2 regions of the Lactococcus cremoris subsp. cremoris KW2 genome follow, and region 1 is predicted to be linked to the other one. Evidence: riboswitches for the same ligand, from Rfam matches in the RefSeq annotation. Region 1 holds a riboswitch; the other holds the start of a gene.
The links. Region 1 has a riboswitch for thiamine pyrophosphate ahead of thiM (hydroxyethylthiazole kinase). Riboswitches for the same ligand answer to the same signal wherever they lie in the genome.
Positions count from the first base shown of each region.

Region 2: another riboswitch for thiamine pyrophosphate. It lies ahead of thiT (energy-coupled thiamine transporter ThiT); the one in region 1 lies ahead of thiM (hydroxyethylthiazole kinase).

Region 1 is NC_022369.1:1,271,286-1,278,008, forward strand. Features, by position in the region: gene dltA (D-alanine--poly(phosphoribitol) ligase subunit DltA) at 1-1,427, opposite strand, end outside; gene KW2_RS06055 (teichoic acid D-Ala incorporation-associated protein DltX) at 1,452-1,583, opposite strand; gene thiE (thiamine phosphate synthase) at 1,765-2,421, opposite strand; gene thiD (bifunctional hydroxymethylpyrimidine kinase/phosphomethylpyrimidine kinase) at 2,414-3,214, opposite strand; gene thiM (hydroxyethylthiazole kinase) at 3,227-3,979, opposite strand; TPP riboswitch at 4,061-4,161, opposite strand; gene KW2_RS06075 (glycosyltransferase) at 4,265-6,723, opposite strand, start outside.
Region 2 is NC_022369.1:306,637-313,359, forward strand. Features, by position in the region: gene lmrD (multidrug efflux ABC transporter LmrCD subunit D) at 1-573, shown strand, start outside; gene KW2_RS01545 (UDP-N-acetylglucosamine 1-carboxyvinyltransferase) at 747-2,012, shown strand; gene KW2_RS01550 (YdbC family protein) at 2,058-2,276, shown strand; gene KW2_RS01555 (DUF3397 domain-containing protein) at 2,312-2,668, opposite strand; gene KW2_RS01560 (biotin transporter BioY) at 2,692-3,240, opposite strand; gene KW2_RS01565 (aminoacyl-tRNA deacylase) at 3,351-3,827, opposite strand; gene thiT (energy-coupled thiamine transporter ThiT) at 3,890-4,438, opposite strand; TPP riboswitch at 4,485-4,584, opposite strand; gene KW2_RS01575 (MetQ/NlpA family ABC transporter substrate-binding protein) at 5,172-6,032, shown strand; gene KW2_RS01580 (MetQ/NlpA family ABC transporter substrate-binding protein) at 6,177-6,723, shown strand, end outside.

The sequences.
Region 1 (6,723 bases):
TTGAGATAAATAAATTTGGTTGGCATCATATAATCCATAATTGTTTTTGAAAGCTCTGCTTTGAGTTGCTTTGTAAAGGCTCGTTCTTCAGCACGATCCGCAAATGTTTTGTCACTTTCAAGATAAGCGATTAAAGCTGTAACTTTATGTTGGTCATTCGTTTTAGGTAAAACCACTGCTTTTTCGATATCTTTTAGGTTTTGAATATTAGCTTCAATATCTTGAAGTTCAATCCTAAATCCATTAAATTTGACTTGAAAATCAATTCGTCCTTGATAACGAAGCATGCCCTCATCAGTTAGTGAACCGGCATCGCCTGTATGATAGGCAGGTTTTCCATCTACTGTGAAAAAGGCTTGAGCTGTTTTCTCTGGGTTTTCAAAGTAACCTTTAGCAACGGAATCACCGATAATAATGATTTCACCATCCATGATTTTTAGTTCTACACCAGATTTGGCAAAACCAATAGGAAGACGGTCATTTTCTGTCAGTAATTTTTCAGTCACTTTTATTGATGAAATGGCTCCTGTTGCTTCTGTTGGACCATAAGTATTATAAATAGTTGCTGACGGAAATGCTGTCAGTAATTTTTCAGCTGTTTTTTTCGTCAATTCTTCTCCACAAAAGATGAATTGTACTAAATTAGGATGTTCTTTCTCTGTGAATGAGGGATCCAATAAGCAAATATCAACAAATGATGGTGTCGAAATCCAAGTATTGATGACTGTTGAATTCAATCGTTCAAAAAGCAATTTAAAGTTTGTTGTTTCGTCACGTGAAAGTGAGACTAATGTTCCACCAGTTGTCAGGCTTGGATACAAACTAAAAATTGATAAGTCAAAGCTATAAAGGGCTTGTGATAAAATTTGATTATTTTCAATTTTGTTAAAGTCGTTGTTCATCCAGTTTGTGAAGGTCACAAGATTATCATGGCTGACTTCAACACCTTTTGGTACTCCAGTTGTTCCCGAAGTATAGATAATATAATTGCTGTCATTACCAGAAACGGCTTGACTAAAATCAAGTTCTGGAAGTTTTTCATCGAGAGATAGAGTGTTTAGATTAACTGAGATTCTGTCAGTAAAAAGAGCAGAAAAATCTTCTGAAAGATTAACAGTCGTTATCACAACTGCTGGTTTTGCTGCTAAATTAATCATTTCTGTCCGCTCAAATGGAGTGTGCGCATCGACTGGAATATAAGCATGTCCAGTCAAATTTGCTGCTAGCATTGCTGCTAAACTAATAAAGTCATTTTTACCAAAAATTAGGATTGGACGATTCACTAATGTCCGCTCCTTGATTTGTTTTGAAATCTCCGATACAGCGACGAATAATTGGCGGTAAGTAAATTTCTGCTCACGCTCGGCAAGCACGATAAGGTCAGGGTTTTTGTTTGCAATTTCAAAAATTTGTTCTAATAATTTCATAATTAACTTCTCCAATAAATCTCTCTAAAATTCGTTGTAAATAAAGTGTGCTCCCCCAGTATGACTGTAGGAATAAAGATAGAGTAGAATTAATATAATTACAAAGTAAAATATTGTTTTAGCCAAAAATAGACGAATTTCTTTTTTCTTGTCCATTGGAACTCCTTTTAATATATAAATTAATAAGAGGTTTTTAGAATACTCAGTTAATCTCATATCATTTATGACTTAGATTATAACATTTATTAAGCGAAAAAAAACTTACATTTCTGTAAGTTTAAATCATGTTTAGAAAAGAAAACGGCAACAATTTATTTTTAGTAATTTTAAGTGTACGTCATCCGTTTTTAGTGATTTTTTGTCTAATCATTTGAGCAACTTTTTTGGGATTTTCTGCTTCTGTCAGTAAAGAAATAACCGCAAGTCCGTCAAGTCCAATTGCTGACAATTCTGTCAGTGAATCTTGCGTGATTCCACCGATTCCTACAATTGGTAATTGATTTTCTAGAAGCATCAGTCTTAAGTCTTTAATGCCAATTGGCTTTGCCGCATCATTTTTACTGTTTGTTGGGTAAATTGGCCCAATTCCTAAATAATCAGCCCCACTGCTTTGTGCCGTTTTTAATTCGTCAGCCTTAGTGATAGAAAGACCCAACCACATTTCCTGACCAACCTTCTCACGAACTTTACTGACCGGCTCATCTGTTTGTCCAATATGAATTCCATCAGCATTTAATTCACGCGCCAACTCCACATCATCATTGACAATAAAAGAAACGCCTGCTTCTTCGGACACTTTTTGTAATTTTTGAGCAATTGACAGACGCTGCTTCTGCTCTTTATAAATGGTTCCCTTATCTCGAAATTGATAAACAGTGACACCACTTTTTATAATTAAAGCAATCTTTTGCGTTGCTTCATCTAGTGAACATTCTGGAAAATTTTGTGGTCCGGCAATAAAATAAACACTTAAATCTAAAGTTTTCTTAGTCATTAATATTCACCCAATGATTCAATGGCCCATGACCATGCCCCACCATAATCGTTTTAGAAATTGCCTCACTAATAAAAGCTTTCGCATTAGGCATGATTTCTCTCAGACTTTCTCCCATAGCTAAATGAGCAGTAATATAGGAAGAAAGTGTATCTCCAGTTCCATGTGTTCTTTCTGTCAGTAATCTTTTAGAGTCATAAGTACTGACAGAACCATCCGTCAGTAATAAATAATCTCTGACAAGTTCTCCTTGGCCATGTCCACCCTTAATAAGAACATTTTTTGCTCCTAATTTTTGAATATCATGAAGCGCGCTTAAAAGCGAATTTTCGTCAGTAATTTGATAGCCGGTCATGACCTCTGCTTCCTCCAAATTAGGAGTAACTAACTCTGCTAAGGGAAGTAACTCATCTTTTATCAAGTCAATCGCTTCCTTCGTTAAAAGAATAGCCCCACCTTTAGCCACCATTACTGGGTCAACCACCAAATGTTTTGGTTTGTATTTTTTTAATCCTTGAATCACCCCTTCAACTTGAGCAGTATCAAAAAGTGCTCCTGTTTTGGCTGCCGAAATTTCCAAATCAGAAAATACCGAGTCAAATTGAGCTAAAATAAAATCTTTATTTGTCGGTAAAATTTCTTGTACGCCATAAGTATTTTGTGCCGTTAAGCCTGTTACGATCGTTGCTGAATAAACTTTTTGATTATGAAAAGTTTTCATGTCCGCATTAATTCCGGCACCGCCAGAAGAATCAATTCCAGCAATTGTCACAACCTGTGGAATAGTAATCATTATAATACTCCTTTATTTTATTTCTTGTGTCGCTTGATAAAGTGTGTCCAGAAGACTATTGACAAAATTACCCGGTAAATTTTTCACTTGTTTGGTCGCTATCATTCCAGCTTCCCCGAAAAATTTTGTCGCTTCATAAGCAGCTGTAAACAAATCATCAGAAACAGCTGCAAAGGTGCCAACCACTGCTGTCAGCATGTCCCCACAACCAACATTAATTTTAAAGAGCGGGCTGTCAGTGTCAACAAACATCTCTTCATAACCGTTAGAAATAATATCCACCTTACCTGTTTCTATAATCACTGCGCCTGTTTTTTTAGCCGCAAGTCGCGCGTGTTCATTATCTATATTTGACTCAAGTGCATCAATGCCTTTATTTAAACTTTTTTTGTCAGCAAACCAAGCAATTTCAGCCGAATTTCCGCGAATAATATTAAACTTTACTTCTTGACTCAACCTTTTAACTATGGATGCTCTGAAAGGAACATTGACCGCAACTGGGTCCAAAATTAATGGTTTTGCTTTTTGATTTGCCAAGCGACAAGCTTCTAAAAAAAGAGGATAAGTCGATTCTGATATTGTGCCAATATTGACTACCACAGCATCTGAAATTTCAACTAATGACTCGAGCTCAGCAATTTCTGACGTCATTAAAGGTGAGGCACCAATAAAACTGATAACGTCCGCAACTCGTTGAGGAGTTACAAAATTCGCCAAGTTCAAAATAAGCGGTTGTGTTCTTTGAATCTTACCTAAAATAGACATAAAAAAGCTCCTTTATTTACACAAGGAGGGCTCAAGCATGACAAGAAAGTGAGAATTACAATTTTCTCAAAAGAAAATATGATAAAAACTCGGACACATTCTTACGCAGGTCTTAACCTGTTCAAGTTTGATGGTCTTTCTCAACCGATAATTTAAAATTATCAGTACCCATTGTGTATTAGATTTATTTTTGAAACTACAACCAGTTTAGCATATTTATAGCAAAAAAACTGATTTAATAAATTTAAGAAGAAAAAAACCCACCGAAACGGTAGGGTTTTTACATTATTTTTTGTCTTCATTCAAATTTTTATCAATACTTTCCTCTTGACGATTTGTTTTCACCCAGTCATTTTTAGAGTTGAAAAATCGAATCGCTGACTGCGGATAGATTTGAGTCAAAATCAATAAAAATTTAGTTAAATTAGCCGTATCTTTCAGGACATCCCAAGCCTTCATTTTTTCATTGTTTTTCCCTCTATTATAAAGCAGAGCCCAAACAAAGTTGACAATGATAATGTAAATAGACATCACAATAAAAAGGATAACAACAATTTTAAGTGATTGAGTAATTCCCGTTAAAATCGCAGAATTGATAATCATAATCATAGTATAAATTACAATGATATACTCAATTCCCATTAACCAAGGTTTAAATAAAGTCATCAGTATCTCAAATTTTTGTTTCCAAACCAGATTTTTCGAACGAATCGTTGGTAAAATATATTTTGATGATTGAATATTACCCTGAGCCCAACGGACTCGTTGCTTGACCAAAGCTTCATTATCATTGATAATTCCAGTTTGTTCAATATAAATATCATCATATTGTGCATTTTTCACTTCAATATCTGAGAGAAAAAGACGTGTTGATAAATCAAAATCTTCCACAAGTGAATCTGTCCACGGTTCTTCATTTAAAGCTTGAAGAGTGCTCAATTTACAAAACTGCCCGTTCCCACCAAAAGCAACTGTATTAGTCAAAGTCCGAAACATTTGAGTGGCATTAATAATCTCGGAAAATTCAAGGTCTTGCGACGAATCCTTTAATAAATTGGCGACACGAACTTTTGATTGAAGACCAGTGAGCTTATCATCATAATTAAATGCACGATTGACTTTTTCAAAATAATCAGTTTCAAGTTTTGTATCAGCATCAATAATTGCTATCAATACTTCCTCAGGAGCAATTCCTTTCGCTTGAATCTGTTTACTAATTTGATAATAGGCCCAATTAAGCGCGGTTCCTTTTCCTTTTTGCGCATTTGGTTTAATTCTCCTTAAAACATTTAAACGAGAATCATTAATTTCTGATATCTTTTCTAAACTTCGGTCATCACTTGCATCATCAATAACTGTGACAACTAAATTTTTATAATTATTTTTCAAAATACTTCTTAAAGTTGTTTGAATGACCAACTCTTCATTCAGACATGGAATCAGGACATAAATGTGAAATTGTTTTTGAATCCCATCAGTTCGCAAGTCCAAAGCATTGACCCTTTGCCTTTTATTGTAAGAATACCATAGAATGATAACTTCTACTGTATAGTATAGGAAAACAAAAACCGAAAAGATAAAGAAAATGTAATTGATTCGGTCAAATACATCAATCACCAAATAGCTCTGTTTCCAATAGTGATATCTTACAATATATAAATAAAGAAATGGAAGACTTGAACCGATATATAACAATATTTTTGTTCGAGGTCTGATAAACTTTTTCAATCCAGTATAGATTGTCAAAAGCATAATGACACCAACTTCAAATACTTGCAATGCAAAATAGCTATTAAAGATTTTTTCATTAAATTGGATAAAATTACTTGGAGCATTGAGTAGAAAGATATAGGCATAAACTCCAAGTGCAACCAAGATTAAAACATAGATTGGTTTTAAAGAGAATATTTTTCTCTTTGATTTCTCCCCTTTATAGCCGATGACCAAAGCAAAAGCTATAATCGGTAGAACAAACTGAGAGACTACTGTTAAACCCTCTATCCAATGAGCTAGAAAAGCACTATAGTTAAGTTCAATACTATTAAAGAAACCTTCTTGAGCAAAATTAAAAGTAATATTTATCTGAGTTCCCGAATAGACAACCAGGGCTACCAAATAAATTACTAAGAGAACATAGACGGTAGACTTGATATTTTTACCTAATTGTTTGACATCAATTCCCGTAAATTTACAAAAACTTAAATACATAATCGGCATAAATGGAACAATCAAATAACGAATATCCATATTACTGACGATACTGAAATCAAAACCTTGATGTTCAATTAATAATTTAAAGAGAAATTGAAAAATGATAATAGGAAGCGTGACAAACCACAAGGAAGCAATCAGTGTGGCTAGATTATAGATTAATCTTTTTTTGGTTGAAATATAATAAGCCAATCCACAACAAAGCAAAGTGAATAAGGCAATTAAAAAGCGAAAAGGAAAAAGTTGAGGAACAGCAAATTCTCCACCAATTAAATAAGTCAAAGATACGATTAACCGATTTGAGCCATAAATTAAGAAGCCAAAAACACCAATAATACTCAAATTTCTAACGGAATTTGATATCTTTTCACTGTCCGTAATGATGAAAAATGAGCTGAGCATTAACGGAGCCACAAAAAAGAAAATCGTGAAAAATTTTTCTCTTGATGTGAAATTTGAAAGTCGAAAGATAAACTCAAAGTTAAAAAGAAAGATAAAAATGAGACAGACGGATTGAAAGGATTTAAGTGAAA
Region 2 (6,723 bases), 960 kb from region 1:
TATGATGTCAATGGTGGAGCAATCAAGTTTGATGGAACAGATATTCGTGAATTTGATTTAGATAGTTTACGTTCAAATGTTGGGATTGTACTTCAAGAGTCTGTACTCTTTGATGGAACAATTGCCGATAATATCAAGTTTGGTAAACCAAATGCCACTCAAGAAGAAATTGAAACAGTTGCGAAGACAACACATATACATGAATTTATCGAAAGCTTGCCTGACAAGTATGAAACACACGTTTCTGATGATGAATCAGTCTTCTCAGTTGGTCAAAAACAACAAATCTCTATTGCACGTACTATTTTGACAAATCCAGAACTTTTGATTTTGGACGAAGCAACATCGAACGTAGATACCGTAACAGAAGAACAAATTCAATGGGCAATGGAAGCAGCCATTGCTGGACGAACTTCATTCGTTATTGCTCACCGTTTGAAAACAATTCTTAATGCAGATAAGATTGTTGTTCTTAAAGATGGTGAAGTCATTGAAGAAGGAAATCATCATGAACTCGTTGCTCAAGGTGGATTCTACTCTGAACTTTATCATAATCAATTCGTTTTTGAATAAGAAAAACTTGTTTGAATAAAAGAAATAAAAACTACAGCTAAATTTTTAGTTGTAGTTTTTATTTAGAAAAAAAGTCTATGAAAAACTACCATAAAATGTTAAAATAGAGAGCGGTTCTTAAAAAAATAATTTTTTTAAGACAATAAAAATGTGAAAAGTGATTTTGAAATAATATGAAAAAAATAGTAATTAATGGTGGGAAGCGTATCTCTGGAACAATTCCAATTTCTGGAGCAAAAAATTCAGTGGTTGCTTTAATTCCTGCAACCATTCTAGCTAACGATATTGTTACTCTGGAAGGAGTTCCAGATATTTCTGATGTCGCAAGTTTAGTCGAAATTATGGAAATCATGGGAGCAAAAATTGAGCGAAATCTTGAAGAAGGTCGACTTGTGATTGATACACGTAGTGTTGTTTCACGTCCTCTGCCTTATGGAAAGATTAATTCTTTGCGTGCTTCTTATTATTTCAATGGTGCACTTTTGGGTCGTTTTGGACAAGCGACAGTTGGCTTGCCCGGAGGCTGTGATTTAGGTCCTCGTCCAACCGATTTACATGATAAAGCCTTTAAAGCTTTAGGGGCTAAGAAGATTCAAGAAGAAGAAGCTGAGCACTTAGAAGTGATTGGAGATTCATTAGTTGGAGCAACCATTTATATGGACGTTGTTTCCGTTGGAGCAACCATCAATACGATGCTTGCTGCTAGTCGTGCAAAAGGTGTAACTGTGATTGAAAATGCCGCACGTGAGCCTGAAATTATTGATGTGGCAACCCTTCTTAATAACATGGGGGCAAAAGTTCGTGGTGCTGGAACAGATATTATCCGTATCACTGGGATAGATGAAATGCACGGAGCTCAACATACGGTAATTCCTGACCGAATTGAGGCTGGAACTTACCTTGCTTTAGCTGCTGCGATGGGTGATGGGGTTATTATTGAAAATGTTATCTATGAACATTTGGAATCTTTCATTGCTAAACTTGAAGAAATGGGCGTACGTTTGACGATTCGTGAAGACAGCATTGAAGTTCATAAATCTGAAAATTTAAAATCAGTTAATATTACCTCTGTTCCTTACCCAGGATTTGCGACTGATTTGCAACAACCAATTACGCCACTGTTGTTAAAAGCAAAAGGTCGTGGTTCGATTGTTGATACGATTTATCAAAAACGTGTTAACCACGTACCTGAATTAGCGCGTATGGGTGCTAATATTTCTGTTTTGGATGATAGAATTATTTATGACGCTCCGAATGAGTTAACTGGAAGCTGTGTTCAAGCAACAGATTTACGTGCTGGTGCGGCTCTGGTTACTGCTGGAATTATTGCCAGTGGAACTACTAAAATTTCTAATATTGAGTTTATCCTACGAGGCTATGATCATATCATTGAAAAATTGACTGCTGTTGGTGTAGATATTCAATTGATTGAAGAGTGACAAAATAGATTTATTTGCGTATATACTAATGAGAAAGGATATAAGATGGCTGATAAATTAAAGTTTGAAATCATTGAAGAACTTATCGTTCTCTCTGAAAATGCAAAAGGTTGGCGCAAAGAACTCAATCGTGTTTCTTGGAATGATGCAGAACCTAAATACGATATCCGTACTTGGTCACCTGACCATGAAAAAATGGGTAAAGGAATCACTTTATCCGAAGAAGAATTTGGCGTCCTCTTAAAAGAATTGGGCAATAAATAAAAAAAATCCTGAATTTTCAGGACTTTTTTATTATTTTAATGGGTAAAGGTCATCACAACAAGGATGAGGTAAATAATCAAAGTAATAAAGAAGGTCAGTCGCCACCAAAGCTTTAAAAAGCGGCGGTAGGCGAATTGTTTATAATAGAACAAATCAAGTAACAACAAAATAAGTGCTAAACCAGAAATGATTAGCAGATAGTAAGGAATAATACTGATACTTGTTACATTTTTTGAAAAGATTTGCATTCCTAGAATTAGAAAAAGTGTGAATACATCTGGAATTTTTAATTTACGATTGGTTAAATGACGTAGTCTGAAAAACTTGAAAATAAAGACCAACGCAATAAAGACGATAAGCGGATATAGCGCCATAAGTACTTTTATAAACATAGACTAATTGTAGCGGTTTTAGACTAGTTTGTAAAGTATTTATTTGTGTGAGAGAGTGCACGTATCAGTGCTAATCCAAAGATTGTAACAAGGATAGCTTTAATGATTTCAACAAATACAAAGGGAGTGAAGCCAAGCTTTAATGCCAAAGACCAATCCACTTGAGTGAAAAATTTGAGCCAGAGAGTGCCGATGACCAACATAAGGAGATGACCGACAATATTTATGATAAAAGCTGGGATTGTTTTGTATTTGATTTGATGAAGTCCCCAAGAAATGAGGGTTCCCATAACTAAAAAAGCAAGTAGAAAACCACCTGTTGGTCCAAAAAGAACAGCAATTCCTGAAGTTCCTCCAGTGAATACGGGAATTCCAATAAATCCGAGAAGTAGATAAAGTAAAATGGCAAAAAAAGTTTCACGCGCTTTGAGTACTGTCGCAACGAGTCCGACAGCTAGTGTTTGTAAGGTGACTGGGATGATACCAATTGGGATAGCCAATGGAGAAAGAACCGCGATAATCGCTGCACCAAGAGCAATTAGGGTTAATGAATATAATTTTGTGTTTTGCATTCCGAGTCCTTTGTTTTATATATAAAATAAAATATACTAAAAAAGAAGAATTTTTGCAAACTCTTGCTCCAAATATACAAAAAATACTGACAGAATTTCTGTCAGTATTTTTATTCTCTGATTTCAACAAAGTGAGCATGGACAAAATCTGCTAGTTCTTGAGGAGCAATTTTTATACTACGTCCAACTTCACCCGCGGAACAGACAATAAACTCATGTTCCAAAGCAATGGAATCAATATAAATTGGAAACTTTTTATTTTGCCAAATGCCTACGGGATTATTTGCCCCGTGAATATAACCCGTGGTTTTTTGTAGGTCTTTTTGAGGAATCATACTTACTTTTTTATTGCCCGAAACTTTTGCTAATTTTTTTTCTGACAGATGCTCTGTCAAAGGAAGAATACCAATGACAGGTCCTGTTTTATCTCCAATCAATGCGAGTGTTTTATAGATATCACTACGATTAATATCGTCAGGAAGGCTATCACTTTCCAAAGCATTGATGGCAAGTCCAGTATGCTCAATTTTCGCCTTATCAAGAATTTGTTCTACAAGTGTTTTCTTTAATTTTTGCTTTTTAGACATAGCTATATTATAGAAGATTTTGTTCTGACTGACAAGATATAATAATTTTACTGACAGGTTTATTAGTAATTACTATGGATAAAAAGTTTAGGGAATTTTTTGACAAAAATTATTAAGATAACAAAGGCAGCAATGGCCGTCAAAATACCGCTGATTCCATTAACAGCAAGAGAATAAGCAACAGCGCCCCAACCTTTCCAAGCATATTGGCTCCAGAAAATAATTCCGGCAATGAAATGGAAAAAGTATTTAAGAAGAACAGCAACAAAAGTTCCCAAAAGTACAGGAGCTAGTTTTAGAGGGGCTGTTTTTTGGCGGAAAAGGCCAGCTATTCCGAGTGAAACAGGAGCCACAAGATATTCAAGGAAAGCTTGGGATAGGCTTAAGATATAAGCATGTCCAGTAATCATTGAAAGAATTCCCCAGATTAATCCTCCAACGAGACCAGCGGTTAAACCTCGTCGTAAGCTGAGAAGAAGGATAGGGATACAGGCGATTTCAACGATAATCCAACCATAAACAGTATTTGGAATGAGGCTGATGATGAAGGCGAGTGCCGCCATGAAGGCAATTTCCGTTAATAAACGGACATTGAACTTAGAATTAGACATAAAAAAACTCCTTTTTGATGCGCACAAAAGGAGGGTTAGAAATTAGACGATTGTCTTAACACATTCCTACGCTGGCATTACCCAGATCAGGTCAGATGGTATTTCTCGCTACTGACAGACTTGTCAATAGACCCATTGTGCAAATATTTATTTTTACAAGTATAAGTTTAGCATAATTTATGTTGAAAAGCATTGATGGGAGATTAGAATTCTATTTTATAAATTAAACTTAAAAATTTTTTAAGGCAACATAAAAAATCAATAATCCAAAAAATTTGAAAGTCTGTTAGAATAAATCTATACACAAATTCGGACAAAATAAAAGCGGTCGAGTAAGTAATTGTGAAAGTCAGTACAGAGAGCTTGTAGCGGTGAGAGCAAGCCTGAATGAAGCAATGAAAATGGCTTGATAAGCGTAGCAAAAGTGAGGTTTTACCAAGCTTTTGACGGCATGGTTCTCGTTATTGAACTTAAAAGTTTGCTTTTGTAAAGTTTATCTGAAAATTTTCAGTGAGCTACAAAGTGCTTAAATCAAGAATGGTACCACGATATAGCTCGTTTCTTTTTATGAAATGGGCTCTTTTTGTTTAGTCAGATTGTTTTTGTTTGACGAATTTGTTTAGAGTCAGAAAATTGGCAGGTGCACGGTTACTTTTCTGATATGATGCAAAAGTTTATCAAAGGGGAATAATTGATTTTGAAAAATAAATCAATTAGAAAAAAGGGAGAAGAAATGAATCCAAGAAACAGAAATATTTTACTTGTCGTTATTGTTGTTGTAATTGTTGCTATCGCTGCATTTTTCGGTTTTAATCACAAATCTGGCGGAAGTAAAACGGCAAATAAAACTGTGAATATTGGAATAATGACAGGAACTAAAGAAGATGATACCATTTGGTCTACTGTTTCAAAAACAGCCAAAGATAAATACGGAATTACTTTAAAATTCACTCATTTTACAGATTATACACAACCAAATACAGCTTTGAAAAATGGCGATATTGATTTGAATGCCTTCCAACATTATGCTTTCTTGAATGCTTGGAATAAAGCTAATAATGGTGATTTGAAGGCGATTGGAAATACTACAATTTCACCTATTCGTCTTTATTCTAAAAAAATCACTTCATTGAGCCAAATTAAATCAGGAGATACAATTGCTGTACCGAATGATGCCTCAAATGAAAGCCGCGCGCTTTATGTTTTGAAAAATGCTGGTCTGATTGGCCTTTCTGTATCAGGTGATACACTTGCGACGGTTAAAGATATTAATTCTAATCCAAAAAATTTGGTCATAAAAGAATTAGATGCGGCACAAACACCACGTGCGCTTGATTCAATTACAGCAGCAGTAATTAATGACGATTTTGCAACTACAGCAAAATTAACGGTTGAAGAGTCTATTTATACTGAACCTGTAAACAAAGATAGTGAGCAGTGGATTAATATCATCGTTGCAAATAAAAAAGATGAAAATAACAAAATTTATAAAGAAGTAGTCAAAGCTTACCAAACTGAAGCAACGAAGAAAGCAATTGAAAAAGCTTATCCTGATAAGAGAAAAATTGCTGCTTGGGGATTGAAACTCGACTAGAAAATTCGTTGACGGAGTAACGGTTAGGTCAGAACTTCGGGAGTTTCTATTTTAGAAATTCTTGCCTTAAGGCTAATAAGTTTTACTGACAGAAGACTTAAACTGTTTTCAAAACAGTTTGGTCAGTAGAAATTGGAGAAAATTATGAATCCTAGAAATCGTAATATTATTATTGGAATAATTGTGGTTGTTATTATTGCTATTGCTGCTTTCATTGGCTTTGGACATCAAACTAAAGCAAATAAAACAGTCAATAAAACAGTGAAAATTGGAATAATGACAGGAACTAAAGAAGATGACAGTATTTGGCAAATAGTATCTAAAACAGCCAAAGATAAGTATGGAATTACTTTGAAGTTCACTCATTTCACAGATTATACACAACCAAATACAGCCTTGAAAAATGGCGATATTGATTTGAATGCTTTTCAACATTATGCTTTCTTAAAAGCGTGGAATAAAGCAAATAATGGTGATTTGGTGGCCATTGGTGATACTGTAATTTCGCCAATCAGTGTCTATTCTAAGAGTCTTAAGACTTTGTCTGATATCAAAGAGGGCGGAACTATTGCAGTACCAAATGATGCGTCAAATGAAAGTCGTGCGCTTTATGTCTTGAAGTCTGCGGGCTTGATTAAATTGGATGTTTCTGGTCAAACGCTCGCGACAGTCAAAGATATCACTTCAAATC